DNA from 4 places in the Vibrio sp. KUL80 genome. Region 2 is predicted to be linked to each of the others. Evidence: predicted binding sites of a transcription regulator. Region 2 holds the regulator's gene; each other region holds the start of a gene.
What was found. The regulator PurR, encoded in region 2, represses purine synthesis genes. The targets are predictions, from matches to a motif close to TNANGNAAACGTTTNCNTNA.

Region 1 (5,094 bases), 900 kb from region 2:
GTGCGGTTGGTAGGTTGTGAGAGTGTTGAACTCGCGTTCTTTGGAGACTTTCTCAAGCCCCTCACTGCCAAACACATTCTCAATGGCGTCAATAAACTGAATGGTGAGGTCGCTATGGCGGTCGGAAAAGCGCGCATGACCTTGAGCGGTCAAGGACCAATGTCTATTCGGGCGACCCACTTTGACTTTGACGTCTTCGAATCGCAACAATCCATCCTCTTCAAGGCTTTGGAGGTGCTGCCTTGCCCCCATGGTCGTGATGCCCAAACGCTCCGCAATACGTTTTGCGGTGACGGCTCCCTCGCGTTTTATGATGTCTATGATGTGATCAGTGGCTTTCATCAGTGCATCCGTTCTGTTTGTTCAGCCTTAAGGTAAAGATAGTCGAGGTATTATGGCGGATAAGGTTAATAAAGCAAATTATTTACAATGTTGCGTATGGATAAATGACGTCTAACCAAATAAAAAAAGCGCTGATGAAGATCAGCGCTTTTCTATCGCGAACTCGATTAAAGGATGATATCGCGGATCTCTGGGTCTTTACGCTCTAGGTAGTGCGTAGACTTGATGCGTCGAATGGTACGACAGCGCCCACGGATCAGCAGGGTTTCTGTTGTCGCGATGTTGCCTTGACGAGTGATGCCCTCAAGTAGGTCACCCTTTGTGATGCCCGTTGCCGAGAATACGACATTGTCGCTACGTGCCATATCTTCCATACGCAGCACGACATTCGCTTCAACGCCCATTTCCGCGCAGCGCTCAAGCTCGTCTTGTCCTGCTTTACGGTTTTCTTCGGTATCGCCTTTTACTGCGTGACGAGGCAGCAGACGACCGTTCATGTCACCATCAAGCGCGCGAATTACCGCTGCAGAAACCACACCCTCTGGCGCGCCACCGATGCAGTACATTACGTCTACTTCACTGTCTGGCATACACGTGAGAATCGATGCCGCTACATCACCATCTGGCACTGCGAACACGCGAACACCCATTGCTTGCATCTCAGCGATAACCTGATCGTGACGTGGTTTTGCTAGCGTGGTCACTACGAGAGTATCAAGGGTTTTGCCCAGCGCGGCTGCGATGTTGTTTAGGTTTTCTTTGAGTGGCTTGTTAAGGTCAATGACGCCTTTAGCGCCAGGACCCACAACCAGCTTCTCCATGTACATATCCGGAGCTTTCAAGAAGCTGCCTTTCTCGCCCGCAGCAAGAACGGCTAGCGCGTTAGACTGACCCATCGCCGTCATACGTGTGCCTTCAATTGGGTCAACAGCGATATCTACCGCATCGCCACCGATACCCACGTGCTCACCAATGTACAGCATAGGTGCATCGTCGATTTCACCCTCACCAATAACGATTTCACCTTCGATATCGGTCTTGTTCAGTAGGCTGCGCATGACCTCCACCGCTGCACCATCGGCAGCATTTTTGTCGCCTCGTCCTAGCCACTTATAACCTGCTAGTGCGGCACCTTCGGTAACTCGTGAAAAAGCCATTGCTAAATCGCGCTTCATACTGACTCCAATTTAATGAAAAATGACAAATGATTTACGGCGCGAATTCTAGCATATCAGAAGGGAAACGTTTGCCTTTTTATCTGTTTGGTGGCGATCTTGTCGTTAAAATCGTAGATGGTGTAGAGCTTGCAAAGCCAAAGCCATTATTGAATAACGTTTTTTAGTAAACGGCAGGTCAGTTTACGGCGCTTTTTTGACCGAATAGTGAAAAATCTGCAATATAGGACGTGTCTATCTTCTCTAGGCTGAGTAGAATGGGGCACTATAGGGTATATAGAATGAAGCATTTTCATTTCACAGGATTAAACAAGGGTAGGCCGAGATGTCTTTTGAAGTACTGGAACAACTAGAAGCAAAAATTCAAACTGCAGTTGACACAATCGCTCTTCTTCAAATGGAAGTAGAGGAATTGAAAGAAGAGAAAGCACAGCTAGCGAACCAAGCTGAAGAGCTACGCAGCAGCCGTGTAGAGCTAGAGCAGAAGACAGAGCAGATGCAGCGCGAGCATAGCCAATGGCAAGAGCGCATTCGCAACCTACTAGGTAAAATGGACGAAGTAGAGTAAGTTTTCGCTCCTTCGAGAATATTGAAAGCACCCTGCATTGGGTGCTTTTTTGTTTTCTCACCATGAATGGATCACGTGGTGAATATGCGAAATACGGGTGTTGTTTGGTCTAACCAGTGTAACTCACCGTCTCTTGACTTTTCGTGTACAAGTTGAGCACGTATACTAACTCTAACTAGGGAAAGGAAAAGTTAGAATGAAAACACGTGACAAAATAGTCTATGCCGCCCTCGACTTGTTCAATACTGATGGCGAGCGCAACGTGACAACCAACCATATTGCGGCGCACATTGAGATTAGCCCGGGCAATCTCTACTACCATTTCCGAAACAAACAAGAAATCGTTCGCGAGATTTTTGCGCTTTACTCGCAAGAACTCATCGAGCGTTTTACCCCAGTCCAAGGCCAGCAAGAGAGCCTAGCACTGCTGAAACATTACCTGGATTCTATCTTCACTCTGATGTGGAAATACCGCTTCTTCTATGCCAATCTGCCAGAGATTTTGCAGCGAGACCCAAAGCTGCATGAAGAGTACATCGAGGTTCAAGAGCGCTTGCAGGGCAACTTGGTCAACATTCTCAAGGCATTTGTAGAGCTAGATTTGCTCACCATCAACGATAAAGAGCTCAAGTCACTGGTCACAACCCTGCACATGATGGCAGTGGGTTGGCTAAGCTATCAGTCAGCGATGTCACCACGTACTAAAATCACCGAAGAGGTGATTCAACAAGGCATGCTACAAATGATCCATGTGGTTAAGCCTCTGGCGACCGATAAAGGTAAAGAGCAACTAACATTGCTAGAAGATGGCGTTCGCATGATGGGTAGCCCAACAAGCTAACTGTCGCTAACGGCATGATATATAGCCAATTCGTATTGTCCAAACCCTACTTAACAAGTAGGGTTTGTGGTTTCTATCCCCGCATTAAAGGAAGAGTGTGAAGGTGCATTACGATGTATTCAATGGCGATGCCGACGGCATACTTGCCTTACTGCAATTACGTTTAGCGCAGCCAATAGAGAGCCAACTTATCTCGGGCATTAAACGTGATATCGCTCTGTTGCAGCAGGTGCCCCCCGAGCAGGCTAGCTCAGTGACGGTGCTCGATATCTCGATGGATAAAAATCAAGCCGCGATCGAGAAGCTTTTGGATCATCATGTTCCAACTACTTATATTGACCATCACAAAGCATCTTCCATTCCAAATAGCCAATACCTTGATGCCCATATTGACCTGGATGCGAATACCTGTACGGCACTGATTGTCGACAAGTTGCTCCAAGGCCAATTTAGGTTATGGGCTGTTGCTGCTGCGTATGGCGACAACATGCTGGCAAGTGCTGAGGCATTGGCATCGACTTTAGGGTTAAGTGATGAGCAGCGCCGCTTACTTAACGAGCTGGGTACGCTGATCAATTACAACGGCTACGGTGAAAGCCTCGAAGACCTGCATTTTAATCCGGTTGATTTGTATCAGCAGCTTTTGGCCTACCATGATCCTTTTGAGTGTATTGGTGATCACCGCTCCCCATATCATGTACTCAAAGCGGCCTTTGCACAGGACGAAGCAGCGCTGAGCGCTGCGCAGACACGCCATGATTCAGCGGTGCTTAAAGTGGTCTTGCTGCCGGATAGTGCGGCAGCGAGACGAATGTCGGGTACCTGGATTAATAGACTTGCCAATCAATCCCCTAATCAAGCGCATATCTCATTAGTGCCAAGAAGCGATGCGTCGGGAGAGCCATGCTATACCGTATCGGTGAGAGCGCCACTCAATAATAAGCAAGGGGCAGGGGAGATTTGCAGTCAGTTTGCCACCGGTGGTGGCAGAGAAGCGGCAGGCGGCATTAACGGTATGCCAGAGAGCGAGCTAGAAAGGCTGATTAAGATTGCAACGGCACGCTACTCATCACAATGAGTAGCGGTACTGAGCTAGCGCTTTAACCAGCTTTTCGGGTTTTGGACTTTACTATTACGACGGATCTCAAAGTAGAGGGATGAGCTGTCTTGACCACCAGTATCGCCGGCAAGAGCAATAGTTTCGCCAGCCGCGACCTTATCACCCTCTTTCTTTAGCAGGGTTTGGTTGTAGCCATATAACGTCATATCGCCTTTACCATGGTCGAGCAGAACTACGAGTCCATAGCCGCGCAGATAGTCGGCGAATACCACGGTTCCAGAGTAAACTGACTTAACCGAGTCGCCATAGTTGGCAGCGATGACCATGCCTTTCCAGTTGACTTGTCCGGTTTGTTTGGTACCAAAGCTATGAAGCACCTTGCCTTTTACTGGCCATGGAAGACGACCTTTTTGACGAGCAAGACCATCCATCGGTACTTGGTTGCGCTTCGCTGCCTTAGCAATTTCGGCTTTTAGCCTAGTTTCATTGCGCTGCAGTTCCGCGAGGTAATTTTTATCGCTGGAGATACTGCGGCGAATTTTGCTTACCGTGCTTTGTCGGCTGCTTCGATTCTTAGCTAAGGTGTCACGCTTGGCTTTTTGTTGCTCTAAAAGCTGAGCGATCTGATTGCGCTCAAGCTCCAATGCTCGCTCACTTTCCGCTAGCTTGCGTTCGGTCTCGGCAAGTTGTTCCAGTGTTTCGGCGCGGGCCTTCGCTAGATGCTGATAGTATTGACTGATACGGTCTTGGTCAGGGTCTGTGCTTAGCACACCGGACGCGGAGTTATTTTGCTTGGTGATGTAGTAGGTTTGTACCAGTTCAGCGAGCACCTTTTGTTGCTGCTCTTTTTGCTGTGTCAATGCCTCAACTTGGCTATGAAACCCATCTAGGTTGCGGTTGGCTTGAGCAAGCGCTGCCGTTGTCGCTTTGATTTCTTTCTCGACATTAGAAATGCCAATCTCTTGCTCACGCAGTGATTTTTGCAGCGTATCGAGCTCTTTTTGCTGTGCAGATAGTGATTTTTGCTGACGACTTATCTCGCTTTTTACACCTGTGAGTTCATTTTGGTTTGCAAGGCTATGGGCGCTTGGTAATGCGAGCCCTAAAC
Region 2 (5,094 bases):
GTAGAGAACTTTCGTCAAACGGTACTTCCCCTCGTAACCCAAAAACACCTTCGCCTCGTACTTCACACTCTATACCTTCAGCCATCAACTGCTGTTGGACAATATGTGTTTCTGGTGGGTTATTGCCTACAAATATCTTCATCTATTCCTGTACCTGTGGTGAGCGAGAGATTTTCCCCATAATCCATTTGGCAATAAGTGGGAACAAACCGAGTAGGGCAAACGATGCCAACACGGTAGGGGAAACAATGCCTGATAGACTGTCAATGTTCGCTAGCTGGGTACCTGCATTGAGGTATACTGCAGTTCCTGGCAGCATGCCCAGTTGACTCACCAAGTAATACTTAGAGACTCGAATTGGCGTGAGACCCATCAATAAGTTAATCAAGAAAAATGGGAACACAGGAATGAGTCTTAGAGAAAATAGATAGAAAGCACCGTCTTTTTCGACACCTTTATTGATCGTCTCAAGTTTCGAACCGAACTTACTTTGTACCCAATCGCGAAGTAGGAAGCGACTGCTCAAGAATGCCAATGTAGCGCCTATGGTACTAGCAAATGAAACGAGCAGTAGACTTGTCCAGAAGCCGAACAATGCGGCGCCAAGTAAGGTAACCACGGCAGCGCCTGGAACAGAGAATGCAGTAATCGCTATGTAAGCGAAGAAATAGGTGAGGGCAGCAGCCACGAAGTTCTCATTGATGTATTCACTCAGTGCGACTTGTTGTGCTTTTGCGTTTTCTAGTGTGAGGTGTTGACCAAAGTTGATGCCTAAGTAAATGACGACAGCAACCAAAACCAATCCTAGTATCAGCTTCTTGCTCATGACGATATCCTTTTGATGACTCAGTATTAGTGTAGTAGAAAGGATGAGTATGTTTTTCCTTTCAGCTAATACAAAAAAATCAGCCATAAGGCTGATTTTTTCTTGAGATTACCGTAGCTTAATTAATTAAGCGAGCCAGTTCATCTCTTTTAGTCTGAGGAATCACAGACCAATGAGTACCATTTATCGCACCTTCAAGAGCCCATAAAAGCTCTAAACCTACGGTACTTGAATGGGTTCTCTGAATGGCCTTGAAAGCCTCAACCGAACCATGATCCTGAAGTTCAACCACTGATTCAATGCCTGCTTTTTTGAGCATACGCTCAGTGGCAAGGCGAAGATTAGGAAGGTCTTTCAGGCGATTAGGTTTCGCTTCGGATTGTTGCTCTTTCTCAGTTTTCGCGAACTCGAGTGCCTGTTTAGCGTGATCGAGAATACCTTCTTGATCTTGCCAACAGTCTTCAGGTAACGCGAAGTACTTAGTAACAACGGGAAATCCACGCTTTTTATAAACATAAGGCTTGTAACCCAGTTTTTTGAAGGTGGATACGGTCTGACGGTTAGTTCTGATATGTAATTTGTTATTCACTGCTAAGGCAAACATCGTATCATCTACGAAGATGCCAAATCCCCCAAACATGGAGCGAGACTTTACTCTTCCAAGCTGAGCGAATAATTGCATTGAATTTTTTAGTATAGGATTATCCATGCTTTATTCTTTTCTCGGTGTTATTGATTGTGTCACCAGAATCAGGTCCGAGAGTATAGCAATCAGGTGTCAGAGCTCTGTTAGGCATATGCCATAACTGAGCCTTCTCCCCTTGCCATCGGCAACCCCGCTACCTATCAATTAAAAATTGGTTTAGGCCGGAGGCTTTGCGTCCCACCCTTTCAGATGGTTTGCCCTGTGCGTGACATGCATAGAATAAATGAAAACAACATAATCCTATCATTACTCATTTTTAGAAGTGTGATCTTGGTTCAAATAATGACGGATTATTTGTGCCTGTGGGTGCGTAAAAAACTAACAATTGAAAGGTGAAAATTTGAATGAAGTTCAAAAAAAAGTGCCTAGAAAGGCACTTTTGTCAGCATTATGTAAGGTTTTTGACAGAGTCGCGTTCAACAATCTCTGGGTGCATTTCGAAAATGCGCTTTTCATGACCTTTATCTTTGATTCGTTCTAATAGAATCTCAAACGCGTTTTTACCTACACGACGTTTTGGTTGGTGAACCGTCGTTAGTGGTGGCGAGAAGTACTCAGCTAGCTCAATATTATCGTATCCAATGACAGAGATGTCCTCAGGTACGCGCACACCCAGTTGTTGCAGGCGACTCATTAAGCCAAACGCCATTGTGTCGTTGAAACAGAAGATAGCGGTAGGTCGGTCTTCCATTGCTGCGATGCGGTTAGCTGCGATAACGGCTGTATCGCATTCGAAGTTGCCTTCAAGAATACGATCATCTTTCATCTCGATACCTGCCTCAGCAAGGGCACGTTTGTAACCGATGATACGCTCTTGGCACACGGCTTTTTCTAGATGGCCACTCAGGCAGGCAATATCCGTGTGACCTTTTTCGATCAGGAACTTCGTTGCCAGATAACCGCCTTCTTCAGAGTTATCGATGATCTTGTCCGCTTGTGAGCTTTCTGGGCCCCAGTCCATGATAACTTTAGGAATGTCGGCGTGACGCTCAAGCATCTCTAGCAGCTCTTCGGTAAGATCAGAGCACATCACGAGGATGCCATCCACGCGTTTCTCTGCCAGCATGCGAATGTAATCGCGTTGCTTTTCATACACGCCACCAGTGTTACATAGGATCAGCGTGTAGCCTTGGCGGTAGCAGTAGCTCTCAACACCATCGATAACCTCAGAAAAGAACAGGTTAGTGGACTGAGTCACTAACATACCAATGGTTTTCGTTGAGTTACATTTTAAGCTACGTGCAACGGCGCTTGGTGCGTAGTTGAGTTCGTCGACCGCCGCCATCACTTTTTCTTGAGTTGCTTCAGCAACAAAGCGAGTCTTATTAATAACGTGGGATACTGTGGTCGTTGAAACGCCTGCAAGGCGGGCGACATCTTTAATAGTTGCCATAGTGATATCCTATTAGTCGCGGCTTGATAATTAACGTTGGTACCGCTTCAAGTATAGTGGTCTTTGCAAATTTATAACGCTATGTTGTTGTAAACATAGTATTTGGCTGCGAAAACCGAAAGTTGCATGCAAGCCGCGGCGAAAAAAGCTCAGAGCGTAGATTTCAACAGGTATTTTTGGACACAAGTCCGCGTTGAATGCCAATGGCATTTGCATTTAAACGGCGGATTGTAGACTTAGGTTTGGGCGCTGGCAATGACTTATCCAATAAATTTATAACTAAAGCGCAAATTAATTCTCACAGATGTGATGCAAATGATTTGCGCTTTAAGGTTGGCTAGCCTTGCTCACCCTCTAGGTAGGTGTAGTCAAGTTGGCAGAATGCTTCGAGTAGTTTAGCGGCAGCGGCATAAAACCCAAACTCGTCGTGAGTTTGGCATTTCGCAACAAACTGAGGTAGCCATGTCATCAAGTAGTTCTTGATGAACTCTGCTTGCTCGTGCAGCGCATCGTTCATATGTGCCTCCGCTTCAAGCTCATTGGAGCGAATGATTAAGTTGCCTAGAAAATCTAGCTCGATCGCGAGGTGATCCGCTGGCTCATTTAAGTCCTTATTCACTGCCACACTGTGCTTAGCTAACAGGTCAGCCATATCCTGTGCAGGTTGATCATTTAAAAGACCAGACTTACCAATATACATAGAGGCATAAGGCAATGCGCCGTGCTTGTCCGACTTTAAAAATAGATCGCAAAAATCGGCAGAAAGCTCTAATTGTGCGTCTTCTCTGACTTGAAGGCGGTTCAAGGACTCTGTAAAGACCTGAATGGGTTCTTTTAGGGAAGGGTTTTCTCCTAAGCCAGATAAGAAAGAGCGAATTTCAGGGCTGTGGTATTTGTTGAGTTCATCATCAGTGAGCTCGGCAGCGAATAGGCTTGAAAGCCACCAATAGATTTCTGCGCGTTGCTCATTAAATGCTTTGATTTCTTGCATTTGAATAATCTCCAAAAATGATAACCCTATTTTAGCCAATAAAGATGAATAGCAATAACTTGTTGTGTGAAAAATTGAGTTAACTTATGAAAAAATAAGACAAAAATTAATTTCTTTAAGGGTAAGTTAACACGAGTATTCGTTGCATATGAGACGCAATCGTTTTGGTTGTTTTGAATCAAAAAATAGTAAGGTTTCCATGCCTATGAGGGGATGTAGACTAGAATTGTGAATGTTTATGAATAGAATGTCCTTGTCATGACAAGATTGAGAAACCACAGATGAAATATCACGTTTTGGTTGTAGAAGATGACGTAGTCACTCGCAGTAAACTGGCTGGCTACTTCGAAAATGAAGGCTACTTGGTTAGCGAAGCTGAAGATGGTCAGACGATGCGTCAGGTGCTGGAAGAATCCAGTATCGATCTCGTCATGCTAGACATTAACCTGCCTGGTGAAGATGGTTTGATGCTAACAAGAGAGTTAAGAAGTCAGTCAGACATTGGAATTATTTTAGTAACCGGTCGCACTGATAGTATCGACCGCATCGTGGGCCTCGAGATGGGTGCAGACGACTATGTCACTAAGCCGTTTGAGCTACGCGAACTGTTAGTGCGAGTAAAAAACCTATTGTGGCGTATTTCACTAGCGCGCAAACAGCCAGTACTTGAAGAGTCAGTGCAAAACGAGCATGTGGTTCACTTTGGTGAATGGACGTTTGATAAGCAGCGTCGTTCACTGACGAATAATGGCGACCCTGTGAAACTGACCAAGGCTGAATATGAATTGTTAGTTGCACTCTCAACGTATCCAAATCAAGTTCTGAGCCGTGAGCGTATCCTCAATATGATCAGTCATCGAGTTGATGCGCCAAACGATAGAACCATTGATGTTCTTATCCGTCGCATGCGTGCCAAGATGGAATCCGATCCAAAGAATCCACAGATATTTATCACTGTCCATGGCGAGGGCTACATGTTTGCTGGTGATTAAAGTCGGCTAGCGTGTAGTGATAGAAAATGCTCCAGTTGTCTCTTTGATAGCTGGAGCTTTTTTATGGGAGCAATGTAGAGATACCTGGGCGTTGTATATGCAACTTGTAACTATTTTTGTTAACTGACTCGCGTGAGAAGTCGGTGCTTTCTGAGTCGGAAAAAGACTCTATAAACCTGAGCTAGT
Region 3 (5,094 bases), 350 kb from region 2:
CCATGTAAATACCCCAATATGCGCGTAGTTAACAATGTTCGAACCAATGAAAAGGGGGAGCGCTATGCTCTAATGCCGATCAGTTAAACATTAATCGGCAGATCAATTGAATGATCCCTCCAGTGTGTAAAAATCCGATAGACCCTGTTTATCGGATTTTTTTATGCACGTTTCTCAAGCCCTCGATATCATAAATAACTACAAACCGAATCAAGTCGAAACTCTCGCAGACCTCCTACCGATTGAGCTAATCAAAGATGCCTATGAGCTGACAGACACAGTCACTCTTAGAAAGCGAAAACTGACTTTGGAATCGATGGCATGGCTTTTGGTCGGAATGGCTATTTATAACCACAAATCTATGGCTGATATCGCCAATATGCTTGATATTGTCGACCGTTCAGGTAAACCGTTTGTTGCCCCGAGTGCATTGACACAGCGTAGAAAAAATCTCGGTGAATCCGCGGCTAAAGCCCTATTTAAGTGTACGCAAAGGCATTGGTTTGAGCATGCAAGACTACCCAACTGGAACGGACTCACACTGCTTGGTGTTGATGGGGTTTTGTGGCGAACAGAAGATACTAATGATAACGCCGAGGCTTTTGCAAAGCCTACCAATCGTGATGGTAAAGAAACACAGTACCCTCAGCTACGTATGGTGTGCCAGATGGAACTAAGCAGTCATCTAATAACAGGCAGCGCTTTCGGCTGTTATACCGTGAATGAAATGACGCTGGCCGAGCAACTAATAGAAACGACTCCCGATAACAGTCTAACCCTTTTCGATAAAGGCTTTTACTCTCTTGGGTTACTTCAAGAGTGGAGCGCTAAAGGTGTAAATCGACATTGGCTCATCCCAATGAAAAAGGGATTAAATTACGAAGTCGTTCAGTCCCTTGGTCGACAAGATAAACTCATTAAACTGAAGAGTAATCCGCAAGCTCGCAAGAAATGGCCAACGCTAGAACGAGAAGTTGTTGTCCGTCTAATCACGAAGGTCAAGAATGGCAAGTCATATGATGTTCTTACCTCAATGACCGACCCGATGCTTTACCCAAAGTCAGACATAGTTGGTCTTTATGGATACCGCTGGGAAATTGAGCTCGGATACAGAGAACAAAAACAATATATGCTTGGCAACCGACTTACACTAAGAAGTCGACTTCCAGAATTAGTGAAGCAGGAGCTATGGGGGATCTTGCTAACGTATAACTTGGTCAGGTATCAAATGGTTCAAATGTGTCACACGTTGAATGGAGATTACCTGCCATACCAACTAAGCTTCAACGGTGCATTAGCCCATATTATGCGCTTACTAGTAGGCCTTCCATATTCGTCACCAGGAGCAATACCTAGGCAACTCCAGAACTTTTACTCAATAAGCGAGAGTTTAATATTAGAGCCAAGACGGGAAAGATCCTTCCCTAGAGTAGTGAAGAAAAAACCATGCCGATACCCTAGAAAAAACAATGCCGCTCACCTTAAGTGAACGGCATTAGAGCGCTATGCTCCCCCTTTTTGGTGCTGAATTTCTTTACAGTGAGGCGGTACTAGTCTGCAATTAAGTCGTATTCGGCACGCAAGATATCGATGATCTCTTGTTTTGGATTTTCGCTTAGCTTGATCTCACGACCCGTAATCTTTTCTGCGATACCAGTATAAGTACGTGATACATCCATTAGTGCTTCTAGCGGCAATGCATTGTCTTTCGCAAGTGCTTCGCGCTCTGGCATGCGCTCTTTATTTAGAAGGATATCAGGATCTGGGAAGTGGTTTAGCAGGAACTGACGGAAGCCTTCCTTTGAGTTTTCAACGATGCTTCCTGTTTCGTAGGCTTTCGTATCCCAGATACGTGATGAGTCAGGTGTGCCCACTTCATCCATATAGATTAGCTTTTCTTTGCCCTTTGAATCCGTTACGTAGCCGAATTCAAACTTGGTATCAACAAACGTTTGGTCAATCGCTTCAAGTGCATTACTGATAACGCCAAAGCCTTCTTTAAGCAACTTCTCATAGCCATCAATGTCAGCTGCATTGCTAAAGTTGAATGATTCGAAGTTGTCGACAATGTTCTGGCGAGTGATGTTGACATCATCTGCTTCAGGAACGCCTGGAATACCGCGCAAGATACCTTTTGTGGACGGTGTAATAAGAATATCTTCCAGCTTCGAGTCTTTCTCTAGACCCTCTGGTAGCGTAATACCGCAAAACTCTCGCTCGCCTTTCTCATAGGCACGCCACATTGAGCCAGTGATGTATTGACGACAAATAGCTTCAATCATGACTGGTTTAGCTTTTTGAACGATCCAAACAAATGGGTGAGGGATGTCCAGGATATGGCTATCCGCTAAACCGTTATCTTTGAAAAGTTGGAACCAGTGATTTGAAATCGCATTAAGCGCTGCGCCTTTACCAGGAACACCTCGAAGATCCCCTTCGCCGTGCCAAATGCAATCAAAAGCTGAAATTCGGTCACTGATAACCATAATCGCAAGTGGTGCGTCTTCTGCTACGTCGTAGCCTTTCTCTTTGATAAGTCGGCGGCTATCTTCTTCAGTCAGCCAATATACAGAACGCACTTTACCACTATGAACTGGTTTGTTAGTGCGAATTGGGAGATCGTCGTTTACGGCAAGAACTTGATCAGCAAGACTCATGGAGACATTCCTATCTAATGTAAGGTCGCGACAACAGCGACAACAAGTGGAAGAGTGGTAACACTCATTATTGCCACGCATCATACCAGAACTGGTTGATCCTGCCAGAGAAAAAGCAAACGTTTGCGCAATTTGTTTATGTTATAGAGTCAATTGTTTAAAAAGACGGCTTTAGGTTGGTGTAAAGGGGGATTGTGTGAGCGGTAATGTACGTACGTCTCGAGGCAGATTCACTGCCTCGAGTCTGAAAAGAGGCGTATTAATGCAGGTAACGTTCGCCAGATAAAAAGACAACTTCACATTGCTGGCTTAATGCGAGTGCATTCAAAGTCGCTTGCTCTTGGGTACTGAACTGACCGTTGGCGATAATGGCGCATGCGTTTCCAGAGCGGATTGCTTTTTCGACAACTTGATATTGCGTCAAACTAGCAGAAGGTTTCATTTGAACCATATGTTTACCCAACTTATGAAAATGAAGTGCTTGTCCTGCAGAAGGGCGAGGGCATTCCGCTGTCATCAAAATCCACTGTGGTCTAGACGTTAGCTTCGATAACTTTTCAAGAACCTCATCCTGAATGCCTTGTGACGCGATGTTGCTACCGAATGCGTTGTAAGTACGTGAAACATTGTATTGAGAGCGAATTTGATTGTTGAGTAACATAACCCTGTTCCTTTATACATGCTGTATGGTTATACAGTAGTTTTTTGCAGGGGAAAGATCAAGCATTTTTTGTTCATTAAAAACTCAGTTAAATTTAAGTGTCTGAATTTTAATGAATTTAAATTTTAGGTTATCGTGAGTTTTTAGCGTGAGATGATGTAACAACAGTAGTTTGGAGTAAAAGTACTGTATAACCACTGTATAGTGCGTCTGTTGGCAAGCAATGAAATGAGCGGGGTGTAGGGAGTTTGAGGGGCTAGAGACTAAAACGCCTCTGTTAACAGAGGCGCATGGCATTTCATTTATGGTTGAGCGGTCATTTTGTTGCGAAGCTCGATTTCTGCGAGATTAAACTGCCTGACATCCATAACGGCAAAACTTAAACATTGCTCGCAAGAGTGATGGCACTTGCCGTCAATATACTCATGTTTAGTGACATAACTTGGTGTGTGGCACCAGTCACAGATACCTTCTTTAGTGAATACGTACATTATTACTCCCCACCCTTATCTGTCTGGGTGTTATTTTCGCGGAGTATTATGACACAAAACCAATAGGAATGTTAAATATATGTTTCATAAAAAGCGGCATTGTGCAGATTTGGTTATAAAACCGCCAGTTTAAATAGCGATTATCGACTCTTTAGATGGTTGGTAAGCGTGTTCAGTGCAAGGTTAAGCTGCTTCATCTCTTCTTCACTACCTTGGGCATCTGGGTGATAGATACGGCTCAACTGTTTGTAGCGCGCCTTGATCTGTCTTGCAGTAGGTGGTTCATTTATGTTGAGCCCGAAGCGAAGGTAGGCATCCCTTACTGTTGAATGTGGGCTTTGGGAGCTTGAGTTTTGGGAATCAGTCGAGCGACTGCGCAGTTGTTCGGTTGCCGATTTAAGTTGTTTTTGCAATGTTTTGATGATCTGTTGTTGTTTAGCGAGGTTTTGTTTTAGCTGTCCGAGGTTCAATTCATGATCATTGGACGCACGCATTGTTTGTCTTTGTAGATAAACTCCAATAGCTATGATTGCTCCGATCAAGACAAGGTAGCTCGCGTGGATTAACCAACGCCAATCTGAAGAGATCGCCTCCGACGAGGGTATGTGAGTAAACGTTTGAGGTGTGTTTGCTTGCTCTTGCTGTTTCAGTGCCTCTATCTGTCGCAACTGCTGAGCATTGAACTGCGCTTGAAGCGCGGCGTCATAAGCTTCTTGATAGCTAGGCGAAGCATCTTTCGCAAGGGAGTACCACAAAACCGCTTGGTCTTCGTTAGGAATGTCTACCGCAGCTTGTTGATAGAGTTTCGCGACTTTTCCGAGTGCAGAAACGTCACCTTGAACCGCGAGCTTAGTATAGAGTAGCGCGGCTTTTGATGGATTGGCTTGAACACCTCGACCAAACTCTAGCGCTTGAGCGTAGTTAAAAGTCGCGGCGGGATGTTCATTCTCACTGGCTTGTTGATACCAGTGTGCTGCTTTTGTCAGGTCGCGTTTAACACCTTCACCTGTTTCGTAGGCCAGACCTAGTTGATATTGGGCATCGGCATTGTTAAGTAAGGCTTGTTTTTCGAGCGCCTCCGTAGACGCTAGGGCGGAGTATGGAAGGCAGAATAATACGAGAAAAAGCAGCATGCTACGTTGGTGAGTCGCCAAGCTTTTAAGCATCTATTCTGCACTCCATTGGCAAGTTAGATAGGTGTTTATTTCAGTAGTTTTGGAGCCTGCGCACCGTCAATAGGGCGGTTAACTGACACCTTTCGACCTTTTTTGAGACCGACTTCATA
Region 4 (5,094 bases), 1.5 Mb from region 2:
TCAAGTTTCTCAGTCACAAAGTGAATGCTGGTGCCGTGGTGCTCATCGCAGTTCTCGATAGCACGTTGGTGCGTATTCAGACCAGGGTACTTAGGCAGTAGCGAAGGGTGAATGTTAATCATTCGACCCATGTAGTGACGAACGAACTCACCACTCAAGATTCGCATGTAGCCAGCCAGCACCAAAAGATCTGGATTGTGTACATCAATACGGCGCATCAACTCAGCATCAAATGCCTCGCGTGTTTCACTTAGCTTAGGGTCAAGGAACTCTGCCTCGGCGCCAGCTTTGCGAGCACGTTCTAGTGCAAATGCGGATTCTTTATTAGAGAAAACAGCACGGACTTTAGCATTTGTGATAGTCGACTCGCAGGCATCAATAATTGCCTGCAAGTTAGTACCATTCCCTGAAACTAAAACAACGATATTCTTCATGAAATTAATTGATCTCTACTTGCTCTTCACCAGCTTCTGCAGTCGCGATCTCACCAATTACCCAAGCGTTCTCGCCTTCAGCTTTTAGAAGCTCAACCGCTGCGTCAGCTTGCGCTTTAGGTAGAGCAACGATTAGACCTACACCACAGTTGAAAGTACGGTACATTTCGAATGTATCAACGTTGCCTTTCTCTTGTAGCCAGTTGAAGATAGCAGGCCATTCCCAGCTGTTACCGTCGATAACTGCTTTTGTGCCCTCTGGCAGTACGCGTGGGATGTTTTCCCAGAAACCGCCGCCAGTGATGTGAGAGATAGCGTGGATATCGTGCTCAGCGATCATTTTCAGAGCTGATTTGATATAAATTTTTGTTGGTTCTAGTAGGTGTTCACCGATGGTGCGCTCACCTAGCTTTTCGTTCTTATCTGCGCCAGAAACTTCAAGAATCTTACGGATAAGCGAGTAGCCGTTTGAGTGTGGACCGCTTGAGCCAACAGCGATAAGTGCATCACCTGCGGCTACTTTTGTGCCATCGATAACTTCAGATTTCTCAACGACACCAACACAGAAGCCAGCGACGTCGTAATCTTCGCCTTCGTACATGCCTGGCATTTCTGCTGTTTCGCCACCAATTAGTGAACAACCAGCTTGTACACAGCCTTCAGCAATACCAGAAACTACGTCTGCAGCGGTATCAACATCTAGTTTGCCAGTTGCGTAGTAATCTAGGAAAAATAGTGGCTCTGCACCTTGAACGATAAGATCGTTCACACACATAGCAACAAGGTCGATACCGATAGTGTCGTGCTTGTTCATGTCTAGTGCTAGGCGTAGTTTTGTGCCAACACCGTCTGTACCAGAAACAAGTACCGGCTCTTTGTATTTTGTTGGCAACTCACATAAAGCACCAAATCCACCGATGCCTCCCATTACTTCAGGGCGACGAGTGCGCTTAACCGCGCCTTTAATACGGTCAACTAATGCGTTACCTGCATCAATATCTACACCAGCGTCTTTATAGCTTAGGGAAGTGTTGTTTCCGCTCACGGGACAGTCCTCGATAAATAAATGGATGTGAAAAGCGGCGCTATTCTAACAGGGGTTTAAACAAAAAGGAAAACGTTTGCGTAAGAAAATACAAACTATTTTCCGAGAAAGCTAATCTATTGATTTGACGTTGCTAGATCGACTTTTAGTGCTAACAAAGGGCATTTTAGCCACATTGCTGACTGAAATAGTGAAAGAAACCATGTATAATTTGCAGGTTTTGTAAAATTTAGCCGGAGTTGGACATGAAAGTTGTTGAAGTTAAACACCCTCTAGTAAAACACAAATTGGGTTTGATGCGTGAAGGGGACATCAGCACAAAGCGTTTCCGTGAACTAGCCACTGAAGTTGGTAGCCTGTTGACGTATGAAGCGACTGCAGACTTTGAAACTGAGAAAGTGACGATCGAAGGTTGGAATGGTCCTGTAGAAATTGACCAAATCAAAGGTAAGAAAGTGACTGTAGTGCCAATCCTACGTGCTGGTCTTGGCATGATGGACGGTGTACTTGAGCACATGCCAAGCGCGCGTATCAGTGTGGTTGGTATCTACCGTGATGAGGAAACACTTGAGCCTGTGCCTTACTTCAACAAGCTAGCGTCTAACATCGACGAGCGTATTGCTCTAGTTGTTGACCCTATGCTGGCAACAGGTGGTTCAATGATTGCAACGATTGACCTACTAAAAGAAAAAGGCTGTAAGCACATTAAAGTATTGGTTCTTGTTGCTGCGCCAGAGGGTATCGAAGCGCTTGAGAAGGCACACCCAGACGTTGAGATGTACACAGCAGCTATCGATGAGTGCCTAAACGACAAAGGCTACATCGTACCTGGTCTAGGTGATGCAGGCGATAAGATCTTCGGTACTCAATAATTACCGATTAGCTAGCGCATATAGACTAGCGCATATAGAAAAGGCTGACAGTGTGTCAGCCTTTTTTTGTGCACGAGGAATTAATCTTCCATCTGCGCATTATCCACCACTTTGTTCTCACCTAGGTCATCTGGCAAGATTTGGTTAAGAATAATTGCCACAATACCACATAGGCTCACACCTTGAAGGCTGAAGTCACCGATGCCAAATGCCATGCCGCCGATACCAAATACAAGCGTGATAGCAACAATCACTAGATTACGCGACTTGTGAAGATCGACGTTGTTCTTGATAAGTGTGTTAAGACCGACTGTCGCGATAGAACCAAACAGCAGAATCATGATGCCGCCCATCACCGGGACAGGGATCGTCTGCAAAATAGCACCTAGCTTGCCAACAAGTGCCAGTACGATTGCCGTCACCGCTGCCCAAGTCATGATCACTGGGTTAAAGGCTTTAGTCAGCATAACAGCGCCGGTTACCTCACTGTACGTAGTATTCGGCGGCGCGCCAACCATTGATGCTGCGATCGTTGCCACACCGTCACCTGTAATCGTGCGGTGAAGGCCAGGCTTCTTCAAGTAGTCTTTGCCCGTTACGTTTGAGATGGCGAGCATATCACCCACGTGCTCAACCGCAGGAGCGATAGCCACAGGAAGCATAAACAGAATCGCATTGATATTAAATTCTGGTGCAGTGAAGTTGGGTAGTGATAGCCAAGACGCTTGAACGACAGGTGTAAAGTCTACAACACCAAAGAACAAGCTTGTCACGTAACCAGCCAAGATACCACTTACGATAGGTAGTAGCTTGAGGAAGCCTTTGGCGAACACACTCACACTGATAGTGACCAGAAGTGAAATCGCAGAGATCCAAAGCGCGGCATTACCATCGATAAGTTGTACTGCACCATCGCCTGTTTTACCTAGCGCCATGTTTACCGCAACAGGTGCAAGACCCAAACCGATAACCATAATCACAGGGCCAACAACAACAGGTGGCAGCAATTTGTGAATAACTTCAACGCCTTTCGCTTTGATCACAGCGCCCATGAGTACATAGACGATACCAGCAGCCATCAAGCCACCCATGGTCGCGCCGACACCCCAAGTTTGCACACCAAACATAATAGGTGCAATGAAGGCGAACGAAGACGCTAGGAAGATAGGCACACTGCGACGAGTCACCAATTGGAACAATAGCGTGCCGACACCGGCACCAAACAGTGCAACGTTAGGATCAAGTCCAGTTAGAAGAGGTACGAGTACCAAGGAGCCAAATGCGACGAACAGCATTTGCGAGCCTTGTAAGATCGTTTTCATAATGTTTTTCCAAGCAAGTCAAAAAAGAGTAAGCAAAACGTGCAGGATTCTAACACTTCGCAATCGTTTACTTAATGATCTATTTAAATATTGCTGGATTTTTGTTGGATAAATCTCAATAGCTTGGCGCTATTAGTATTGGATCCGCCAATGGTTTTGAGTAAAAACACATATTGACCAAACCTTGAAGCAGTGAGCTTGCTCCAAATCCCATACTTGCTTATCATTTCGGCTTATCTGTTTGTAATTTAGGATGCTTATGCGTTATTTAGCTTTGTTGTTGGCTGCTGCGTGTGCTTTGCCAGCGTATGCGTTGACAAAAGTCGATATCTATTCGACCGAGGTCGTTGTGGACTCAGAGCAGCCGAATGCTGATGAACTCGCTCGCCAGCAAGGTATGTTGGATGTGTTGGTGAAAGCAAGCGGTGACTCAAGTGCGGCAACAAACCCAGTAGTCAAGAAGGCACTAGGCAAAAGCTCACAATACATTACTCAACTTGGCTATACCCAGGTTGATGGGCAGCAAGCAATGCGCCTGACCTTTAATAGTCAGCAAATCAATACACTGCTCACTCAGGCTGATTTGTCATCGTGGCCGGTAGAGCGTAAAAACGTGATGGTATGGCTTGTAGAAGATAACGGTTATGACCGCTCTATCGTATGGGAGCACACCAACTCCGCGAACGCCAATCAGCTGAAAAAGGAAGCCAACCGCCGTGGTTTACCACTGACTTTTCCAATCGGTGACTTCGACGACATTACTGGCGTTCAAACGACCGACCTTTGGGGCGGCTTTGTAGAACCTATTGCACAGGCTAGTTTACGTTATCCTGTTGATGCAGTTGCCGTGATTCGTCTTCAGGGCAACAGCCTTCGTTATACTCTGTATGACCAAACGCCGGATAAATTGGGTAAAAACACCTTGGCACCAATTACTGGTTCAAGCTCTGGCGAGCTGGCTGTTGCGACAGCAATAGACGAAATCAGTGACTACTACGCAGCTCAAAACGCGTCAACCGTGTTGGGCGAAAGTGCTGGTATGGTTACCGTGTCTTTCTCGCGTATTAGCAGCGCCGATGCTTTCTTTACGCTGGAACGTGCACTAGGTCGTTTAGCGTCTACAGCTAAAGTTGATATTGCTGAGATCAATGGTGATGAAGTAACAGTACGAGTATCTTTGCTTGGCTCGCTTGAGTCGTTTGAGGAAGAGGTACTCAGATTGGGTTTAGTGAAGAAATCAGAACAAATCGAGATTGAAGATAACCAAGCTGTAGCACCAGAAACAGAGGTGATTGAGACCCCGAATGGTTCACTGCCACAAGATTATGCGCTAGATGCGAGCGGTGAGGTGAGTACTGAGACCCCTGTATCTGAAAGCGTGCAAGCACCTTCAGTTGACGTTGCTCAGCCTGTGGGTCCAG

Region 1: the regulator PurR is predicted to act here: its motif matches at 1,577-1,596, upstream of glpX (class II fructose-bisphosphatase).
Region 3: the regulator PurR is predicted to act here: its motif matches at 2,769-2,788, upstream of AC6I8U_RS09340 (phosphoribosylaminoimidazolesuccinocarboxamide synthase).
Region 4: the regulator PurR is predicted to act here: its motif matches at 1,544-1,563, upstream of purM (phosphoribosylformylglycinamidine cyclo-ligase).

The regions. Positions count from the first base shown of each region.
Region 1 covers NZ_AP045841.1:3,267,230-3,272,323, reverse strand. The annotation lists gene AC6I8U_RS15190 (helix-turn-helix transcriptional regulator) at 1-342, opposite strand, end outside; gene glpX (class II fructose-bisphosphatase) at 510-1,517, opposite strand; gene zapB (cell division protein ZapB) at 1,843-2,085, shown strand; gene AC6I8U_RS15175 (TetR/AcrR family transcriptional regulator) at 2,282-2,926, shown strand; gene AC6I8U_RS15170 (DHH family phosphoesterase) at 3,030-4,004, shown strand; gene AC6I8U_RS15165 (murein hydrolase activator EnvC family protein) at 4,019-5,094, opposite strand, start outside.
Region 2 covers NZ_AP045841.1:2,369,173-2,374,266, reverse strand. The annotation lists gene AC6I8U_RS10920 (putative signal transducing protein) at 1-142, opposite strand, end outside; gene AC6I8U_RS10915 (TVP38/TMEM64 family protein) at 143-826, opposite strand; gene AC6I8U_RS10910 (TfoX/Sxy family DNA transformation protein) at 945-1,535, opposite strand; cyclic di-GMP riboswitch class I at 1,653-1,741, opposite strand; gene purR (HTH-type transcriptional repressor PurR) at 1,921-2,925, opposite strand; gene torD (molecular chaperone TorD) at 3,263-3,916, opposite strand; gene torR (two-component system response regulator TorR) at 4,198-4,908, shown strand.
Region 3 covers NZ_AP045841.1:2,017,790-2,022,883, reverse strand. The annotation lists gene AC6I8U_RS09345 (IS4 family transposase) at 164-1,489, shown strand; gene AC6I8U_RS09340 (phosphoribosylaminoimidazolesuccinocarboxamide synthase) at 1,551-2,657, opposite strand; gene AC6I8U_RS09335 (hypothetical protein) at 2,917-3,318, opposite strand; gene AC6I8U_RS09330 (hypothetical protein) at 3,621-3,809, opposite strand; gene AC6I8U_RS09325 (J domain-containing protein) at 3,950-4,975, opposite strand; gene AC6I8U_RS09320 (DUF2786 domain-containing protein) at 5,011-5,094, opposite strand, start outside.
Region 4 covers NZ_AP045841.1:821,212-826,305, forward strand. The annotation lists gene purN (phosphoribosylglycinamide formyltransferase) at 1-434, opposite strand, end outside; gene purM (phosphoribosylformylglycinamidine cyclo-ligase) at 439-1,479, opposite strand; gene upp (uracil phosphoribosyltransferase) at 1,725-2,351, shown strand; gene AC6I8U_RS03725 (uracil-xanthine permease family protein) at 2,432-3,673, opposite strand; gene AC6I8U_RS03730 (DUF8605 domain-containing protein) at 3,933-5,094, shown strand, end outside.